2 regions of the Bifidobacterium sp. ESL0775 genome follow, and region 2 is predicted to be linked to the other one. Evidence: riboswitches for the same ligand, from Rfam matches in the RefSeq annotation. Region 2 holds a riboswitch; the other holds the start of a gene.
The links. A riboswitch is a leader RNA that binds a small molecule or an ion and turns the genes downstream of it on or off. The one in region 2 is predicted to bind thiamine pyrophosphate.

Region 1: another riboswitch for thiamine pyrophosphate. It lies ahead of OZX73_RS03935 (ECF transporter S component); the one in region 2 lies ahead of OZX73_RS02345 (hydroxyethylthiazole kinase).

The regions. Positions count from the first base shown of each region.
Region 1 covers NZ_CP113917.1:1,112,782-1,120,024, forward strand. Annotated here, with positions in the region: gene OZX73_RS03920 (FAD-dependent oxidoreductase) at 1-490, opposite strand, end outside; gene OZX73_RS03925 (DUF3043 domain-containing protein) at 633-1,238, opposite strand; gene OZX73_RS03930 (dipeptidase) at 1,385-2,752, shown strand; TPP riboswitch at 3,225-3,346, shown strand; gene OZX73_RS03935 (ECF transporter S component) at 3,396-4,025, shown strand; gene OZX73_RS03940 (ATP-binding cassette domain-containing protein) at 4,110-6,845, shown strand; gene OZX73_RS03945 (RNA methyltransferase) at 6,991-7,243, shown strand, end outside.
Region 2 covers NZ_CP113917.1:700,754-707,996, forward strand. Annotated here, with positions in the region: gene OZX73_RS02340 (thiamine phosphate synthase) at 1-719, opposite strand, end outside; gene OZX73_RS02345 (hydroxyethylthiazole kinase) at 954-1,889, opposite strand; TPP riboswitch at 1,881-2,002, opposite strand; gene OZX73_RS02350 (NAD(P)H-binding protein) at 2,135-2,764, opposite strand; gene OZX73_RS02355 (NAD(P)-binding domain-containing protein) at 2,813-3,427, opposite strand; gene OZX73_RS02360 (ABC transporter ATP-binding protein/permease) at 3,815-6,697, shown strand; gene OZX73_RS02365 (FAD-dependent oxidoreductase) at 6,892-7,243, opposite strand, start outside.

The DNA of each region.
Region 1 (7,243 bases), 410 kb from region 2:
AGCTTTGCGTGCCGCCAACACGTCCTTGATTGGGGTTGGCGTTGTCGTCTTGCTCTTGATTTCGTCCTTGAAAGTCAGCTGGGGCGCTTTTCATATCAGTTTCAGAGAGTTTTACTGAAACGTGATGTTTTGCGGTAACGGAGGCCTCTCCGTGAATCACCGTCACTTTTCGCATGGCGAGCAAGGAGGCCAGTCCGTCGGTCATCGAGGTGACGGCATGGTCCTTGAAAGCTGTCAGTTTCGGGAAATCGATGCCATTGATGCTTGCGTTGACACCCATGCGTTCGGCGTCGCCGACGGTACGCATTGCGCGTGTGGCGATGATCAGCGCTTTGGAGGGTATGCAGCCGCGGTTGAGGCAGGTGCCTCCGAGCCGCTCCTCGCGGTTGATTAAGGCCACCGAAAGCCCGAGTTGCGCGGCCCGCAGCGCTGTGGCGTAGCCGCCAGGCCCGCCGCCGATGATGACGATGTCGAAATGAGTGCTCTGCATGTCTACCTCCGAAATGGTCTAACGACCATCATAAAGCGTTGCAAAATAGTATGGGCGATTCTGTGGATACCAGAGAAATGAAGAAAACCCGCGGACATGCCATGCACGCCCACGGGTTATCAAAACAAATAAGAAATCCGGCTTACTTCGGCCAGTTGCCGCGCTTTTTCGAGGTCGGCACGGGGATGCGCCAGCGACGCAGCTGCAGCGCGCGGCCCCAGGCGTAGGAACCCATGTGCGTACCCTTGCCCACGGCCTTTTCGCCGAATTTCTCGATGAGCTTCTTCTTGAGCTTGCGCCACATGATGACGATATCGATGAGCGCGGCGATGATGTAGACGTACATCAACAGCATGAGCGGTGTGTAAAGCCACGGCCAGATCATGTAGACGACCAGCGTGAAGATCATGACTGCGAACAGCACCGGGATGAAGTACTCGGCGATGTTGAAGCGGGCATCCACGTAATTGCGGACATAGATATGGACGGGGTCGCGCTCGGAACGCGGCATGTGGGCCACGTCGCCGGTGCGCATCGCCTCGTACTGCTCGTCCTCTTTCTCCTTGATGCGCTCCTTGGCGGCTTTCCTGTCCGCCTTGCGGTCCCTGGGGACGAGGGGATGGAGGTTGCGCTCCTGGGCGACCTTGCGCTTCGGGGTGGGATGGCCCTTGCCCTCCTGCTCCGGTTGTTCGTCGGACTGTTGCGCCGATTCCTTGCTCTTGTCCTTGTTGAAAGGATTCCATGTCATGGTTTTGAGACTACGGGAAAGCCTCGACTCGCTCGGGTCGCGAATCGTCTTGGTATGGCTCGTTTTTCACCGGTTTCTGGCGTTTTTCGTGGGGCTGTGTGATTATCGAAGTGGATATGACTGAATCTCAAGAAAAGGAGCATGACATGGCTGCGTTGGCTGTTGAAGAGGTACGTTCGCGTGTGGACGGCGATTTCGGGCGGATCGTCGATTTGCTGAGCAAAAAGGTGGCACTGAAATCCATCTCGGCCGAAGGCATCACCGGCGAGCACATGCGTCGTTCGGCGCAATTCGTGGCCGATGAACTGCGCGCACGCGGCGTGGATGCCAAAGTGGTCCAGTCCAAGAACCCCGACGGCACTCCGGGCGCCTTTGAGGTTGTCGGCTCGAAGATCGTCGATCCCAACGCGCCGACCGTCTTGCTGTATGCGCACCATGACGTCCAGCCGGTGCCGGACGCCTCCGCATGGGACACCGACCCGTTTGTGGCCACCGAGGTCGATGGCCGTCTTTACGGACGCGGCGCGACCGATGACGGCGGCGGCATCGCCATCCATTCCGGCGCGCTGCATGCGCTCGGCGACGACCTCAAGGTCAATATCAAGGTCTTCATCGAAGGCGAGGAGGAGATGGGCTCGCCGAGCTTCATCCCCTTCATCGAGGCGCATCAGGACGAATTCGACTCCGACGTGATCATCGTGGCCGATTCCGGCAACTGGAGCGCCGAGATCCCCAGCCTCACCACGAGCCTGCGTGGCAACACCGATCTGGATGTCACCGTCAAGGCCTTGGAGCATCCGGTGCATTCCGGCCAATTCGGCGGCCCGATCCTCGACACCAACACGCTCTCGTCCATGTTGATTGCCTCGATGTATGACAAAGATGGTGCTTTGGATATTCCGGGACTGGAAGGTGGAGACCCGGTCGGCGGGCTCCAGCGCGACCTCGACGAGGCCAGTGTGCGGGCCGATTCCGGTGTGGTCGACTCCTATCGTTTCGCCGGCACCGGCTCATTGGCCTCGCGCCTGTGGACCAAGCCGAGCATCTCTGTCATCGGCTTCGACGCGCATCCGGTCGAAGGCTCGTTCAATGTCATCGCCAACGAGACCCGCTTCCGCCTCTCCATCCGCACCGCCCCTGGCCAGCGTCACGAAGAAGCGGCCAAGGCCGTCACCGACTTCCTCACCTCGCACGTGCCGTTCGGCGCCGAAGTCACGGTCTCGACGCTCGATGGCGGCATGGGCTGGAGCATGGATCCCAATGCCGAGGCCACGCAGGACGCGCTCGAGTCGATGCGTGAGGCGTTCGGCGTTAATCCGATCAACAAGGGCGAAGGCGGCTCGATCCCGTTCATCCCCGAACTGCAGCGCATCTTCCCGAAGGCCCAGGTCCTGGTCACCGGCCCCGAAGACCCCAAGGGCAACGCCCACAGCCCCAACGAGTCCGTCGACCTCACGAGCCTCAAAAACAACGTGATCACCGAGGCCCTGATCCTAGACAAACTGGCGAAGTAAGCAACATACTCGCTCGTCCCAACGGTTAGTCGTGGCGGAGCGGGATATACAATGTTCGGGACGCTCCTTGGCCGCTCGGCCGTGTCTTACGCCCGAACATCGCATATCCCGCTCCGCCACTAATGTATGAGGTTCCCTACTAGCTGTAACCGTAAAAATGATAAAGACCAAGGTCGATGTCACTGAAAGCGAATAGCTGCCGCATGCTCTAGGTCTTTTGCTATAGGTGGGCGCAATTGCGAGACCGCTGTCAATAGATTTCTTACTTCTGCGGCAGCTATTCGCTGGTGAGCCGCCTCCCGCAAGTACCTGTCAGTCAGATTCTTCCGCTACGCATTAGTGTGGGGTTGGGGCATGCGATGCTCGACCGTAAAGACTTGGCCAGAGCGGCCCGGAGCGTGTCGAGCATTGTATGCCCCAACCCCACACGACTCACGTCTCAAGATGTTTGACAGGGGATTGCTCTAGGATGACGAATTGACACGGGGGCTGTCTGCCTGCGCAAGCTGGCAGATGGCTGAGATGAGGATTTCCTCGACCGAATGAACGTGAGTCCGGACAATGCCGGCGCACGGACGTCTCTCTTTTCCCGTGCCTTATATGCGCGCCGATAGGCGGTGCGCACAGTGGAAAGGCACAAATCATGTCATCATCGAATCAAACGACCGTCATCTCGAAACCGAACCTCAAATGGCGCGTGGTCGATATCGCCGTCGCCTCGGTCATCGGCGTCGCCAGCGCGTTGATCTATTGGGCCGCGGCGTTGCTCTATGGCCCGGTCGCCTCGCCTCTTGACGCACTCGTTCCCGGGCTCGGAGGCCTGATGAACGGCTTCTGGCTCTTCGCCGGCCCCCTCGCCGCGGTCATCGTGCGCAAGCCGGGAGCCGCAATATACGCCGAAGTCGTCGCGGGAGTGCTCGAAGCGCTCTGGGGCAACACCTGGGGCGGCATGCAGACGTTTCTCATCGCGTTGGTGCAGGGGATCTTCGCTGAGATCGTCTTCCTTGTGGTGATGTACAAGGTCTGGAACCTCGTCACGGTCACGCTTTCCGGGACGATTTCCGCCATCAGCTGCTGGGCCTACACCTTCTTCACAAATCTGCAGGGATTCAAGATCACCGGCGTCTACGGCATCTGGAACCTCGTCGCCACGGTGATTTCCGGGGCGTTGGTGGCAGGCGTGCTGATGTGGTACCTCTACATCGCCATCGCCAAGACCGGCGCGATCGACAAGTTCGCCTCGGGCCGTCAGGTCCGTGCCTCATCCAAGTGAGCGTATTCATTAGGATTTTAGGTATCGATGGGAGAACGTATGCAAGGCGAGCAATCGAAGACATCCGATAGCCGAGAAGATGGCATGACGGTACAGTCCGTTTCGCATGCCAACGCGGCTATTGCCTCGACGGTTCCGCAGGATGGGGAACCTGCTGCCAGTACGGCTTCTCCCAAGGTGCCGCCCGCTTCGATCCGTTTCGAGAACTGGGGCTATCGTCACGCCTCACGCCGGCATTTCGCCGTGCGCGGCCTCAATCTTGACATCAAGCCAGGCGAGCGTGTGCTTTTGCTTGGGGCCTCAGGCATCGGCAAGTCGACGATACTGGAAGGCGCTTCCGGCCTGCTTGGCGGGGATGTGGTGGAAGCCACGAACGAAGGCGGACAAGGCGAAACCGGCCAGGTCGTCGCCGTCGAGGATTCGGAAGGCGGGGTGACCGAAGGCGGTGTCTTCATCGATGGCGACGTTCCGGCCGCCTGCGCCCATGGCCGGGTCGGACTCGTTTTGCAGGACCCCGACGCGCAGGCGATTTTCGAGCGTCTTGGTGACAATGTCGCCTTTGGCCCGGAGAACATGGGCGTGCCACGTTCCGAGATTTGGCAGCGGGTCAGGCAAAGCCTTGCCGCTGTAGGGCTTGAAGGCTTGCAGTTGCACCGTTCCACCATGCACTTGAGTGGCGGGCAGATGCAACGGCTCGCGTTGGCCGGGGCGTTGGCCATGCAGCCGGGGGCGTTGCTTCTGGACGAGCCGACGGCGAACCTCGATCCGGAAGGCGTCGAACAAGTCATTGGTGCGGTTGCTGATGTATTACATAATACCGAAGCGACCATGTTGTTGGTCGAGCATCGCGCTGGCCCGTGGATTGACCTTATCGATAGGGTCATCGTCCTTGGTCTCGAATCCGACGACCAGGTCAAGGCCCGCGTCACGCAGGTCGGTGACGATGCCGAGATCGACCACAGTGGGTTCCGCCGGACCATCGTGGTGGCGGATGGCACGCCTGACGAGGTGTTCGAGAACCGTGACCTTGATTTCGCCGCGCTCGGCATCTGGATGCCAGACAAATACCGCCGTCCAGAAGACGAGATCCACCGCATCCATACCGATGACGAGCCGGCCAGCGATCCTGCGCTTGGCGACGGCAAGGCGCTGCTTTCCACCAAAGGACTGTCCATCGGCCGCAACGGCAAAGCCATAGCCGAACATATCAACGTCTCCTTCGCCGCCGAGCAGATCACCGCGTTGGTGGGCCGCAACGGTGTCGGCAAATCCACGCTGTCATTGACGTTGGCTGGACTATTGGAGCCTGTGGCTGGTAGCGTTGAAGCCTCACCGGAACTGGCGAAAGGGGCAACCGGCAATGCGCCGATGGAGTGGAAATCGACGGAACTGGCGGCGCGCATCTCCTACGTCTTCCAGAACCCCGAGCACCAGTTCGCGCGAGGAAGCGTGGTCGAAGAGGTCATGCTTGGGCTTTTGCGCACTGGAACGCTGGAGGATGAGGCCAAGGAGAAGGCCATGGCGTTGTTGCGCCGATTCAGGCTTTCGCAATATGCCTCGGTCAACCCGTATACGCTTTCCGGCGGCGAGAAGCGGCGCTTGACCGTTGCGGCCTCGCTGGCTGCCGCGCCACGCGTCATCATCCTCGACGAGCCCACCTTCGGGCAGGACCGACGCACATGGATGCAGATCGTCTCGCTGATCCATTCCCTGCGCGGTGATGGTGTCAGCGTCATTGTGGTGACCCATGACCGCGATCTGGTCACGGCTCTTGGCGCCCGCGTCATCGAACTGCAGGCGCAAGGCGATGACGAAGGCGTCCGTTCGATGCATGTGTCGGAAACCGCTCCACTTACCGATGGCAATGGTGATGATTCTCGGCATCACGATGATGATTTGCCTGAGAATGATACGGGAATGGCAGATACCGAGGCGAGTTCTTACGGCGAGCATATTGATGACAAAACCATTACGACTCCTTCAAAAGACGGCGAAAAACTGGATGCCACCATCACCGTCAGTCCGGTCAACGAGCGCGACGAACAGGAACGACAGTCCAGCCGCTCGCCGTTCCTCGCCTCGCTCAATCCGTCATTTCGCTTGCTGGGCGGCTTCATCGCCGCGTTGCCACTGATCCTGAGCCTCGACTGGGTCTCGGCAAGTGTCGCATTGCTGATCGAATTCATCCTGCTGGCCTGTATCCGTCTCTCGCCGTGGCGCGTGGTCAAATCGACCTGGCCGGTCTTCATCGGCGCTCCTGGCTCGGCGCTCGCCGTCCTGCTCTATGGCAAGGAAGGCGGCCGCGTCTGGTGGCATTGGGCGATGATCACCGTCACCGACCGCTCGGCCGTGTTGGCGCTAGCGACCGGCATCCGCATCCTGGCCATCGGCATACCGGCCATTATCGCTGTGCTGGGCGTGGAAACCACGGATTTGGCCGATTCCTTCAGCCAGATCCTCCACCTGCCCGACCGTTTCGTCTACGGCGGCCTCGCCGGCATGCGCCTTTTCTCGGTCTTGCGCGACGACTGGGCCGCGCTCACCGCCTCCCGCCGTTCCCGCGGCCTAGGCGATGAGAATAAGGTCAAGGCCTTCTTCCCGCAGACTTTCGCGCTGTTGGTGCTTTCCATCCGCCGTTCCACCACGTTGGCCACCGCCATGGAAGCCCGGGGCTTCGGCGGCGACATCCCGCGCACCCACGCCCGCGTAAGCCATGTAAACACCCGCGATTGGGCCTTCGTCATCGTCTGCGCGCTCGTCCCCACTGTCTCCCTGATAGCCGCCGCCATCGCCGGCACCTTCACCTTCTTCGGTGGGTGAGAACAGCGCTGGTTTGACTGAGACGATCTCAGACGGTCGTGGATTAGCGGCGGCTTGTTTTGCGCGATCTCATGTTGTCTTGCAGATCAGGCATGGATAAACATGCTCTGTGAATCATGGTAATGACTTCGCGTAAAGTGTAATTATGCCTTTTAATCAGCACATCATTGACAATCCCAAGTCCGAGCGCGTGCGGCGCGTGGCGGAGCTGGAGAAGAGCAAAGGCCGCAAGAAAGCCGGGAAGTTCCTTATTGAGGGGCCGCAATCCGTGCGTGAGGCCGTGCGGTGGATGCCCGATGTGGTCGAGGACTGCTATGTGCAGATGGATGAGCGGCGGGACGGATTGCTTTCCCCGGTGGTCGAGGACATCGCGCGAGAGGCCGACGGACAGGGACTTT
Region 2 (7,243 bases):
GCGTTCCATGAGTCCACCATGGCCTTGGTGGTGACCTGCGGGTCGTCGGCTCCGGCGATGGCCGAGACCACGAACCAGCCGGCGGCCTTGGTTTGTGCCAGGTCGGGCAGGTCTTCGAGCTTTACACCGCCACCCACGACGATAGGGTAGTGGGATTGCGTGCACAGGGCGTTGATGGACTCGGTGTCCTGCGTATGGCGCTTGTGATCGGCACCGATGACGATGCAGTCGGGCTTGGTGGTGCTGGGGTGCAGCGGGCCTGCGCCGATGTAGTCGATGGTTCCGACGGGCAGTGCGTTGGTGGCTTTCACTTCGTCAAGCACTTTGCAGCTCAGCCCGATGATGGCATCCCGCCCAAGCAGCTTGCGCGCCTCGACTGGATTCATGTCGTCCTGTCCGATATGCACGCCGTCGATTTTGATGCCCATATCGCGGCACTGCCAAGCCACGTCCGCGCGGTCGTCGATGACCAGCGGCACGGTCTCGGAGGCACCGGCCTGTGCTATGACCTCAGCGGTCTGTCGCGCGATTTCGGTGATGTCCCTGGCGTCGCCTGGTTTGACGCGAATCTGGACGAAGGTGATGCCCCCGGCCAGCGCCTGTCGCACGATGTCGGGCACGGGTCGCGATTTGGTGTCTGCAGGCCCGAGCACCAGATAGGAGCTCAGATCGAAGCGGTTGCGCATGGATGCGAATGGTATGTTATCAGTATTGGTCATTATTGACTCGATTCATTTCAGTGGTAATAATTGCGTAGGTGACGTTATGCGGATTTTTCCCGTCGATTTTCGCTGACCGATTCTTTGCCGTTGGGTTAGAGGCAAGGAATCAATATCCTGCCTCTAACCCAACAGGAACCAGCGTTTGCTGTTGCGTTAGAGGCAGAAACGCAGTTATTGTGCCTCTAACCCAACCAAAATGTCGGATTCCGATTGGGGTAGAGGCAGTTTGCTTTAGGCCAGAATCGGCGAGGCGGCGATTTGCTCGGGTGTGGTCGACCAGAGACCGTCGAGGAACGCGACCTGGAAGGAACCCGGGCCGTGCGAATTGGCCTCGCCGGCTTCGCTGGCGCGGTTGTAGAGCGCGCTCGCGGCGACGGCTGCGGTCAGCGGGTCGGCGACGGCCAGATACGTCGCGACCACGCCGCCAAGCGAGCAGCCTGCACCGGTGATCTTGGTCATCATCGCGCTGCCGCCGGGCAGACGATACGTGTGTTCGCCGTCGGTGACGAGGTCGGTTTCCCCGGAAACGGCCACCGCGCTTTGACCCTGTGCATCGCCCTTGGCGATGAACTTCGCCAAAACGCGTGCGGATTCTTCGGCGGCTTCGACGTCATCGGCCGATTCCACGCCCACCGGTCCGCTGGATTTCTTGGATTTACCATGCTTGTCGCTGCTTCCGTCCTCGTCCGCCGGCAGTTCCCACATCTCGCGTAGTTTGATGATTTCGGAAGCGTTGCCGCGGATGATGGTGGGCGGCGCGACCTTGAACGATTTCAGGATGTCTGTGCGAGTCGTGCCCAGCCCCGCTGCCACCGGGTCAAGCACCCAACGGTGGTGGTCGGCATGGAAATGCCTGGCGATTTCCTCAAGCGCGTCCTCATAGAACGGCAGCAGCGTGCCGACGTTGATGTAGCTTGCGCCGCTGGCCACCTCGCCGTCGGCGATGTCGTCAGGCAGGAAGCTCATCGCCGCCGCTCCGCCCGCCGCGAGCTGCGCGTTGGCCACGAGGTTGATGGTCACGAAATTGGTGAAGGACTGCGCCAGAGGCGTGGTGTCCCGCACGGTCTGCGCGGCCTCGCGGATGCGCTTGCGCAGCGGATTGTCCGAAGCCAGATCGTTCAGACTGCTGAGATTGTTGTTTGCTGATGAGTATGCGTCATTGACCATATTCGCGTCTCCCTACGATGGTATTAACCAACAGGTTCCAAGGGTCGAGCGTTGTGCTCGTCTCAACTTGCGCGCCCGCCGAAACGGTCTCGCAGGTTCCCCTGCACTTACAATCCACGACGCTATGCGCTTCATTGGACAAGGCGGATTTGTAAAAACAGAAACCCGCAATCTATCGGATGATATCCGTAGATTGCGGGTCTTGAATATTGCGTGTCAAGTCAGGGAATTCGGCACGTCATAAGCTACCAACGCACGGAAATGCGCTCGCGGTCGTGTGGCTTGTCGGCGGCGATTTCGTCGACCATGGCCATCGCGTAGTCGGCATAGCTGATGGCGCTTTTGCCGTCCTTGTCGGTGGTGTATTCCTCGCCGGACAGGACGTACTTGCCGGTGCGCGGGCCGTCGGCCTGGAAATCGCCGGCGGGGCTCACGTAGGTCCAGTGCACGTCGTCACGCTTGCGCAATGCGTCGAGCGCTTTGCCCATCGCCAGCGGCACGCCCTTGATATTGTCGGGGATCGAATCGGAAAGCTGCTTGGTATGGGCCTTGTCGGTGTAAAGGCTTCCCGCGCCGCCGACCACCAGAAGCCGTGTGTCGCTGCCCGAAAGCGCATCGGCGAGGTGCTTCAAGGAGGTGCTGTGCTCGTCGAGCTTGGCGGGGTCGAAAATGCCGAAAGCGTCGACGACGGCGTCAAAACCGGTGAGGTCGTCAGCGGTCAGATCATAGAGATCCTTGACGATGGCGTGCTGCGCCTTTGCCTTGTTCTCGCCACGCACGACAGCGGTGACATCCATGCCGCGCCCGACGGCCTCTTCGACGATCAGGCGTCCGGCCCTGCCGTTGGCTGCGACCACTGCGATTTTCTTGCTCATGATTTGTTTCCCTTGATAGTTAACGAATGTATGTAAATGACGGCTGACTTACTTGACGACCTTGAAACCGCTGGTCCATTGCGTGCCGCCGTTCATGGCCAGCACCATCTGCAGCGCGCCGAAGCCCTCCATGTAGGAAGCGCGCTTCAACGGCCCGGCGTCCACAAAGCACAAATTAGCGCCTTCCACGACGGCCTGCAGCGCCTTCTTCGCGTCATCGCTGTCGGAGGCGGCCATCACCGTGGTCGGCGCCCCGTCGTTCGTTCCGCTGGCAAGCGTTGCGGCGAAATCGGTATTGAACGCTTTGACGACTTTGGAATCGGGCAGTTTCGTGGCCAGTTCCTCAGCGGCAGAATGTACGCCTTGTGGCAGGGCGAGGTCCATCGTGCTGAAATCGACAGGATTGCTCGGGTCAACGACCACCTTGCCAGCAAGTTGCTTGCCGTATTCTGCAACCACGCTTGCTTCGGCTGGGTAGGGCAGCGCCAAGATGACGATGTCGCCGGTAATCTCTTCGCTCCATTCAGACGCGGTGACGCCCGGGATGGCCGCGGCCTTGGCCTTGTCGCGGTCGATGACCTGTACGTCGGCTCCCGCCGCGACGCCGATACCGGCGACTGCCGCCCCGATGTGTCCTGATCCGAAAACGGTGATGTTCGTCATGATGTGCTCTTTTCTAGAAAGCTAACTGATGTAATACAATGATTCCGTGCAAACTGAAGTCACGCATACGTTGTGGTTGCCACTCTACCGAAGAACGGCTTTGGAAGTCAGCAGTTACTTTAAACGCTTATAGATACGGGCATTTTATCAAAAAGAAGCGGAATAAGTAGTGAAAATGCTTGGTACTGTGCGCCAATGATATAGCATTGTTCAATAAATCACGCAAAATATTTTCACTGAGCACCCCTGTTCTATTTGGCTTTCGTGACGGCTGTCGAAGTTCGCCGAAGGCGTTTGGCGTGGGTGGCAAGGCCGTGCGTTGGGATAGAGTGGCAGGACGAAGTTTCGACGTGGCGACAAACGCACAACTAGGCAGGCAGGGAATTCGTGCTACAGATCAAAGACATCAGCAAGCAGTACAAGACGGGCGATTTCGTCCAGCAGGCGCTGGACCATGTGAACCTCACCCTGCGTGACAATGAGTTCGTCGCGATTCTGGGGCCGTCCGGTTCCGGCAAGACCACGCTTCTGAACATTATCGGCGGGCTTGACCGCTACGATTCCGGCGACCTCGTAATCAACGGCACATCGACCAAGAAATACAAGGACCGCGACTGGGATTCCTATCGCAACCACACGGTCGGCTTCGTCTTCCAGAGCTATAACCTGATTCCCCACCAGACCATCCTCTCTAACGTCGAGTTGGCGCTCACCATCTCCGGCGTCTCTCGCGTCAACCGCCGCAGGCGTGCCAAGGAAGCGCTGAAAAAGGTCGGCCTCGGCGATCACATCAACAAGAAGCCGAACCAGCTTTCCGGCGGCCAGATGCAACGTGTGGCCATCGCTCGAGCACTGGTCAACGACCCGAGCATCGTCTTGGCCGACGAGCCCACGGGTGCGCTGGATTCCGAGACTTCCGTGCAGATCATGGACCTGCTCAAGGAAGTGGCGCAGGATCGCCTGGTCGTCATGGTCACCCACAACCCCGACCTCGCCCACCAATACGCCAACCGTATCGTCGAGCTCAAGGACGGCGTGATCCGCGGCGATTCCCGACCTGTCGAACCCGAGGAAATGGCCGATGAAGCGCCTGCCGTGCACCGCACGATGGGCAAGGCCTCGATGTCGTTCGGCACTGCGGTCGCGCTGAGCTTCAACAACCTCAAAAGCAAGAAAGCGCGTACGATTCTGACTTCGTTTGCCGGTTCGATAGGCATCATCGGCATCGCGCTGATTCTTTCGGTTTCGACCGGTGTGAACCGCTATATCGCGGACATCCAGAAGGAGACGCTGACCTCGTACCCCATTGAGATCAACGAACAGACCTTCGATATGAACAAGATCATGGACACCGCCCAGGCCGCGGCCGATTCCAAGGAGAAGGCCAAGCCGCGCAACGGCATCTACCCCGACGATTCCAGCGTCAAGGGCGCCGCGTCGGTGACCAGCGGCATCACCAGCAACAACCTGAGCCCGTTCAAGGAATATCTCGACAAGCCCGGCAACGATGTGCGCAAATATGTAGGTGACGTCGGCATCCAATATTCCTATTCGCCGAAGTTTTCCGTGTTCACCCACGATTCCAAGGACACACTCGTGGACGTGGATGGCGTGAAGGTCGGCGGAAGCTCCGTCAACTCGCAGTCCGCGGCCAGCACGTTCGCCGGGCTCAATTCATCCTCCAACGATTTCGGCAGCCTGCAATCCCTGCAGATCTCCAAGCTCACCGGCAAGGCCGACAACAACAAGGCCCCGTCCGCGTTCGCTGAGATCATGCCCGGTGAGCACGCCGACAAACAGCCCATCAGCTCGGTGATCACCGACAACTACCAGATGGTCAAGGGCCATTGGCCAAAATCAAGCGATCAGGTGGTGCTCGTTCTCGATAAGAACAATGAGATTCCGTTGACACAGGTCTATGAGCTCGGCTTGCTTCCCAGCGCGGATTACAACGATATGATGAACCGGCTCAATAGCGGCGAGAAGGTCAAGACGGACACCTCGCGTATCGACTACTCCAAAGCGATGAACCAGTCGTTGACGTTGCTTCCCGCCGCCGACCAATATGTGAAAGGCGCGGATGGCCACTTCAAGTACGTGGGCAACGACGCCGATCAGGTCGGCAAGCTCATGGATTCACAGGCCGCGGTGAAGCTCAAGGTTGTCGGCGTCATCCGTGCCGACGCCAACGCCAAGACCACGCCGCTGGCACCGGGCATTGGCTATACGCGCATGCTCACCGACTCGCTGATTGATTACGCGAAATCCAGCGAAATCGTCAACGCGCAGAAGGCCGACCCAAGCCACAACATCCTCAACGGCATGACCTTCGCGCCCTCCGACGATGCGACGAAAGCCGCCAACGCCAAGGCCTACGTGGCCTCGCTTCCGGTCTCCGACCAGGCGAACATGGCTAAAAGCCTGATGACCCAGGCCCCCGGCGGCATGGGCGCGGCGAGTTCCAACCAGTCCGCTGAGGTCACCAAACAACGCAACTCCGCCGCGGCCGCAGCCGGCAATGCGGCCGTCGCCAGCAACCCGCAGGAGGCGGTCTCCGGCATGGGCGAGCAGCAGGTGGCGCAGGCCTTCGAAAAGTACCTCGCCACGGCCCCCGAAAACGTGCTGGTCTCGATCTACAACCAGTACGTCTCCACCGGCACCTACAACGGCAACCTCGCTGATTTCGGTGTCATCGGCCGCGACGCACCGAGCTCCATCAAGATCTACGCCGATAGTTTCGACGCCAAGAACAAGATCGAGGACGCCATCAAGCAATACAACGACGGTGCCAAAAAGAAGGACCGCATCGTCTACACCGATTACGCGGGCCTCATGATGAACTCGGTGACCACCATCATCAACGTCATCACTTACGTGCTGATTGCCTTCGTGGCGGTCTCGTTGGTGGTCTCGTCGATCATGATCGGCATCATCACCTACATCTCGGTGCTTGAACGCACCAAGGAGATCGGCATCCTGCGCGCGATGGGCGCCTCGAAGCACAATGTCTCCACGGTCTTCAACGCCGAGACGGGCATCATCGGCCTATGCGCCGGCGTCATCGGCATCGTGGTCACGCTGATACTGATAGTTCCCGGCAACGCCGTGATGCACCACTTCATGGGCACGAACCGGGTCAACGCGGCGCTGCCGCTTTCCGGGGCGATCATCCTCATTGTGTTGTCTGTGGTGCTGACGTTGATTGGCGGGCTCATTCCGTCACGCAAGGCCGCCAAGCAGGACCCGGCCACGGCGTTGCGCACGGAGTGATGACGTCGCGCGTTGTGTGTGCACAGTAATGGTGGTTGCTGTGTTGCACGCAGTGAGCGGGGCGCCGAAAGATCGAGCGATAAAAGGTTAATCGGCTCGAACAAATAGTGAAGGAATAACCCAGAAATAACAAAGCAGGGTGCCGTCAAACTCAATGGCGGCACCCTACTTTTACATTAAACGAAAACCGACGGTTACTTGCCTTCGGCCTTGGCGGCGTCTTGGTCGCGCTTGGCGACGGCTGCCATGGCCAACGAGCTCACGTAATTGACCGGCTGGTCGAAGTTCGGCTGGAACAGCATGTCCGTGGCGGCGAGCTGGTCGATGGTGAAGCCCGCCTGGATCGCCACCGAAATGAGGTTGGCGGCCATGGAGATGTCGTGCTCGGCGGCGAACTGGGCCCCGAGGATGCGGCTTGACTGCTTGTCGAAGACGATGGTCGCGGTCACCGGAGTGGTGGAAAGCATGAATTCGGGCCGGTAGTTTTCCTGGATGGTCACCGCATCGGCCTCCATGTGGCGGCGTTGGGCGAGGTCCAGGGTCATG